Linked DNA regions of Agarilytica rhodophyticola. The protein of the gene in region 1 binds, or shares a complex with, the protein of each later gene. Links are inferred from orthologs where the notes say so. Each region holds a gene or a part of one and is shown on either strand. Other genes may lie near its edges.

Region 1 (3,117 bases):
CTATGCTGTCTTCTTCTTTCGCTTGTTAAAGCCTGTGTAACAGGCATGCATAACAGATTCGATGTTGTTGCTAATAACCTTTAGCTGCTTCGTCCACCGGTTATGCCTGACGACTATAGAGCACTGGAACCACCTGATCCCATCCCGAACTCAGACGTGAAACGGTGCATCGCCGATGGTAGTGTGGGGCTTCCCCATGTGAGAGTAGGTCATCGTCAGGCTTCTATTATGAAAAGGGCTAACTTTATAGTTAGCCCTTTTTTTATGTCTTGTTATCTTATCGGCATATTAAAATTCATCGTTCTTCTCCGGCCAACTCTTCAGTAATTATCTTAGTTAGTGTCTTCGAGATGGCGGCGTTAATGTTATTGCTTACGATATTATTCCTATTCGGCAATGAACTAGGAGTTCATTCTTTATAAAGAACACAACAGCCTCTAGCAGAACTTGAATTAATGTCAGGAAAAAACTTATATCTCTAACATTTAATTTGTGTCGGCTGTTACATACATATAAAAACAAGATATGTTTTATTTGATTTAGTTGCTGCATCGTTACTATTAAAAGATAATAGGCGAAATATAGCAGGGCAGGCGTAAATGTTGCCATTTTAGGCTTATAGAACATTTATAAGAAACAGAGAAAGTACTTGGCTTCTAGATTGTTCAAGAATAGCTTTTAACTTGTATCAAGCTTACTAAGAGTTATTTTCTGGTAGTAAATCTGAAAGAATGTCGCTTCTAGCTACAAAATACTAATGATAAACTCGCAGGGTTGTTGTACCACAACAGAAAGCATTCAGATGATTCAGTCATCCTATGCAATAGCCGGCGAAATTAAAAAAGGGTAGTAATCCGATATGAATTTAAACTATCTCGATTTCGAGCAACCCATTGCGGAGCTTGAGGGCAAGATTGAAGAGTTACAACTAGTTGGCAGCGATAACGATCTGAACATAAACGAAGAAATAAATCGTTTACGAGAAGAAAGTCAAAAACTTACAGATAGGATTTATTCAAACCTAACACCATGGCAAGTGGTGCAAGTTGCAAGGCATCCTCACAGGCCATATACATCTGATTACATCCCTCGACTATTTGATGACTGGGATGAGCTACATGGGGATAGACACTTTGGCGACGATAAAGCTATTGTTGCTGGTATTGGTCGCATAAGTGGCCGTTCAGTCATGGTGATTGGTGAAGAAAAAGGTCGAAGTGTTAAAGACAAAGTCTATCGCAATTTCGGTATGCCTAAGCCAGAGGGCTACCGCAAAGCTTTGAGATTAATGGAAATGGCCGAGCGTTTTAAGCTTCCAGTTCTAACTTTTATAGACACTCCAGGAGCGTATCCTGGTATCGATAGTGAAGAACGAGGTATTAGTGAATCGATAGCGCAAAATTTAGCGGTTATGTCGCGTCTTAGGACACCCATTATTTGCACGGTTATTGGGGAAGGCTCTTCTGGTGGAGCACTTGCCATCGGTGTGGGTGACCAACTAAATATGCTTCAGTATGCCACTTATTTTGTAATCTCGCCGGAAGGTTGCGCCAATATCATCTGGAAAACGGTTGAAAAAGCACCATTAGCTGCTGAAGCAATGGGCGTTACATCAACTGTTTTAACTGAGCTCGGTATCATTGATGAAACAATTAATGAGCCGGCCGGTGGCGCTCATAGGGATATCGATGAGATGGCGGCAATTTTAAAAGAGCGCCTTGTTGATCAACTTGATCGTGTAACATCAGTGGATATTGATGAGCTATTGGCCAAACGCTATGATCGCCTTATGAGCTACGGTAACAACTTCTCGTAACCTATTATTTATTCCACAACTAATAAAAAGGCCTTTAGGGCCTTTTTTTATCTTTGAATATATTGAAAACTATGGAAAAGACTCTCGAAACATTTGTTCCTTATCTCTCGCAATTAGGTGTTAGAGATGCGCATAAAATGTCGAGAACACTTAATAGCCTAATTAAACGACGTGACGAAAATTTACCTTACGATAAAAAGCTCGCACACTTTGAAGATGAATTGGCAAGAGCGTTGGATAAGGCTTCTGCTCGTTTATTGAAAATACCACCAATAAGCTTTCCCGACCAGTTACCTGTAAGCCAAAAAAAAGACGAAATTGCAGAGGCTATTTCGTCTCATCAAGTTGTAATTTTAGCAGGTGAAACAGGTTCAGGTAAAACCACACAGCTACCGAAAATATGTTTATCTATTGGGCGCGGTGTTAAGGGACGAATCGGCCATACACAGCCACGTCGGATCGCCGCACGCACAGTAGCTAGTCGAATTGCAGAAGAGTTGGAGACAAATCTTGGCGAAGCAGTGGGGTATCAGGTGCGCTTTACCGATCACACCAATGAAGATACTTTTATCAAGTTGATGACGGATGGTATTTTACTCGCCGAAATTCAGAATGATCCTCTGCTTTTAAATTATGACACTTTAATAATTGATGAAGCTCATGAGCGCAGTTTAAATATCGATTTCCTCTTGGGATATTTAAAACGTTTACTCAAAAAGCGCCCTGATCTAAAACTTATCGTGACATCTGCCACCATTGATGTAGAACGTTTTTCTATTCATTTTGACAAGGCTCCCATTATAGAAGTTTCTGGGAGGACTTTTCCTGTACAAACAATCTATCGCCCCTGGCAGGATCAGCATGACGATATTAACGAAGGAATTGTTGCCAGTATTCAGGAAATATTAACGACACAAACATCTGGAGATATTCTCGTTTTTCTTAGTGGTGAAAGAGAAATACGTGAAGCTTCTTACGCCATAAAAAAAGCTAACTTCCCTCACCTTAATATATTACCGTTGTATGCCCGTCTAAGTTTGGCAGAGCAAAATAAAGTTTTTCATACATCTAAAGGACGAAGAGTCGTGCTTGCTACCAATGTGGCAGAAACTTCTATCACAGTACCTGGTATTAAGTACGTTATCGATCCAGGATATGCCCGCGTTAGTCGTTATAGCGTAAGAACAAAAGTTCAACGCTTACCCATCGAAGCTATTTCTCAAGCCAGTGCTAATCAGCGACAGGGGCGCTGTGGCCGCGTAAGTAATGGTGTCTGTTATCGGCTTTATTCAGAAGAGGAC
Region 2 (3,128 bases), 110 kb from region 1 along the record:
CACCTACCTAATGGAGGATGAGAACGGCCAAATTATTGAAACCCACTCTGTATCGGCAGGTCTCGATTACCCGGGTGTCGGCCCTGAACACTCTTGGTTAAAAGATATTGGCCGAGTTGAGTATGTTGCCATTAACGATGATGAAGCTATGGCTGGCTTTAGAACACTTACCCGTGTAGAGGGTATCATGCCTGCCCTTGAATCAAGCCATGCGATTGCCTACGCCCATAAACTTGCGCCTACTATGAGCAAAGATCAAAGCATTATTGTTAATCTCTCTGGTCGCGGAGATAAAGATATTCTTACTGTTGCACAACTGGATGGAATAGAGGTTTAAGAGAAAACATCGTGAATAGAATAAGCCAGCGTTTATCTGAGTTAAAATCGCAAAATCGTAAAGCCTTGGTCACTTATATTGTCAACGGTGACCCTCGTCCAGAAGTAAGTTTGCCTGCCATGCATGCACTGGTAGAGGCAGGTGCAGATATTATTGAATTGGGGATTCCCTTTTCTGATCCTATGGCAGAAGGTCCAACCATTCAACGTGGCCATGAACGTGCGCTAGCGCATAATACCAGCCTGCGTGATACTTTCGCTTTGGTGAAAGAATTTCGTACCCGTAACCAGCATACTCCCATTGTGATTATGGGCTATGCTAATCCACTTGAGCGCATGGGCTATGAAGAGTGTGCAAAACTTGCCGCTGAAGTAGGTGTGGATGGCATGTTGACGGTGGATCTGCCCGCCGAAGAATCTGCTGAGCTAAACAAGTATTTAGTACAAAATTCGCTGGAAAATATTTTCTTGCTGGCGCCGACAACAACAGAAGAACGAATTAAAGATGTCGTGTCATTAGCCGGCGGATTTGTGTACTATGTATCGCTTAAAGGGGTTACAGGTGCTGGTCATATCGACGTCGATGCTGTCGAGAAACGCTTGCAGGAAATTAAAAAGTATACGGACTTACCCGTGCTCGCTGGTTTCGGCATTAAAGATGCCGATACCGCATCGGCAATTGCCAATGTGGCTGATGGTGTTATAGTCGGCAGCGTTTTGGTGGATGCCATGGGGAAAGATGCCGATCGTAATACGCAAGAGATTTGCCAGGATCTGAAGAATATCATCGAACCTATGAGAAGTGCTCTCGATGAGCAAAACTAAAAAAATTAACATATTAAGAAGTTAGTCAATGAGCTGGTTAGATAAAATTGTTCCCAAAGTCGTGCGTTCAGAAAATGCGCGCGGTGCTAGCAAGGTTCCCGAGGGTGTATGGAAAAAATGCCCAAAGTGTGGGGCGATGTTATACCGTCCCGAATTAGAAAAAAACTTGGATGTATGTCCCAAATGTGATCATCATATGCGTGTTAGCGCTCGTCGTAGGCTCGATATTTTCCTTGATAAAGAAGGACGAGAAGAGCTGGCAAGCGATGTTGTTCCAGTGGATCGGCTTAAGTTTAAAGACGTTAAAAAATATAAAGATAGACTTTCTTCTGCACAAAAAACAACCGGCGAAAAAGACGCTTTGGTTGCCATGAAAGGTACCTTAAAGGGGATGCCTGTAGTGGCCAGTGCATTTGAGTTTGCTTTTCATGGCGGGTCTATGGGCTATGTTGTAGGCGAGCGTTTTACCCGTGCTGCGCAATTGGCCTTAGAAGAACGCAGTCCTTATATTTGTTTTTCTGCCACTGGCGGTGCCAGAATGCAGGAGGCGCTTATATCTTTAATGCAGATGGCTAAGACCAGCGCTGTTATTGAGCGTTTGAAGCAAGAAGGTATTCCTTTTATTTCCGTCATGACAGACCCTGTCTACGGTGGCGTTTCAGCAAGTCTAGCTCTGTTGGGGGATATCAATGCTGCTGAGCCTGGCGCGAGAGCCGGTTTTGCAGGCCCTAACATTATCGAGCAGACAATTCGTCAAAAGCTTCCAAAGGGCTTCCAGCGAAGTGAGTTTTTGCTTGAGCATGGTGCTATCGATTTAATTATACCTCGCACTCAAATGCGTGATCGTCTGGCCTCGATCGTTGCTAAATTAACACATCAACAGCAACCCATTTTAGAAATTACCTAACGGCATTATCTTGTCGCAAGCTCGATTTTCTACGCTCACTGATTGGCTCACTTGGATGGAGACTCTCCATCCAAGTGAAATCGACCTTGGCTTGTCGCGTATTCGGCAGGTAGCTCAGAGGTTGGGTATCAGTAAAACCCGGGCCAAAGTCATTACTGTTGCAGGAACCAATGGCAAGGGCTCCTGTATTGCTACGTTAGAAAAAATCCTAACGGATAATCACAATCGTGTTGGCAGCTATACTTCGCCTCATATTACTCGCTATAACGAACGTATCCGACTTGATCGATGTGAAATCGATGACCAAACCTTATGCGATACTTTTACGTTGATTGATCAAGCAAGAGCTGAGATAAGTCTGACCTACTTTGAATTTGGTACCTTAGCTGCCCTTTATATTTTTGCTCATAATGAACTTGATTATTGGCTGTTAGAAATAGGTTTAGGAGGACGACTTGATGCGGTTAACATCATTGACCCTGATGTGGCTGTCATCACTTCAATAGACTTAGATCATGAAGCATGGTTGGGAGATACCAGGGAGAAAATTGCAGTAGAAAAACTTGGTATATTAAGGTCACACGTTGCTTGTGTGTGTGCAGAGCCCAAGCCTACTGAAAATATGGAAGCAATTTTTACCTCGATGGAGGTTAAGCCCGCTAATATCAACCATGCATTTTCAGCTATGGATGAAAATAATGGCCAAGACGTAAGGTTTACCTTCACTAATTCAATGCATAAAGTGCAAAGTATTTGCGTGCAACGACCCTCGTTGCCTGTTAATAGTGTTGCCGCTGCGCTGCAGGTGTTATGCCTCTTAAATGTTTTACCGGATGAAGAAGGGCTTACACAAAGTTTATCGCAACTTAGCTTATTCGGCCGTTTTGAAACCATCACCTTTAAATCTTGTCAGCTTGTGATGGATGTGGCACACAACCCGGCAGCTGCTCGTTTGTTAGTTGATAATCTTACGCGTGTTAACCAAAGGCCCTCAATTGCTGTTGTTGGCATGATGGCAGATAAGAATATTGCCCAAACCTTGAGCCCACTGTGTCCAATG

Evidence for each region.
Region 2: the proteins of BVC89_RS10845 (region 1) and accD are in contact, whole or in part, in a solved structure (PDB 8UXZ), measured with the Escherichia coli proteins. The link is inferred for Agarilytica rhodophyticola from one-to-one orthologs.

The regions. Positions count from the first base shown.
Region 1 is NZ_CP020038.1:2,575,661-2,578,777, forward strand. What follows is about bases 55-2,837. They hold BVC89_RS10845 (acetyl-CoA carboxylase carboxyltransferase subunit alpha), read left to right. Parts: upstream 55-859; coding sequence 860-1,816; downstream 1,817-2,837. Other genes in these bases: hrpA (ATP-dependent RNA helicase HrpA), read left to right, coding at 1,888-2,837. In the rest of the region: more of hrpA, read left to right, coding at 2,838-3,117. UniProt on the Escherichia coli protein: Component of the acetyl coenzyme A carboxylase (ACC) complex. First, biotin carboxylase catalyzes the carboxylation of biotin on its carrier protein (BCCP) and then the CO(2) group is transferred by the carboxyltransferase to acetyl-CoA to form malonyl-CoA.
Region 2 is NZ_CP020038.1:2,683,705-2,686,832, forward strand. Bases 335-3,128 are described here. They hold accD (acetyl-CoA carboxylase, carboxyltransferase subunit beta), read left to right. Parts: upstream 335-1,189; coding sequence 1,190-2,068; downstream 2,069-3,128. Other genes in these bases: trpB (tryptophan synthase subunit beta), read left to right, coding at 335-337; trpA (tryptophan synthase subunit alpha), read left to right, coding at 349-1,161; BVC89_RS11370 (bifunctional folylpolyglutamate synthase/dihydrofolate synthase), read left to right, coding at 2,079-3,128. Also shown: more of trpB, read left to right, coding at 1-334.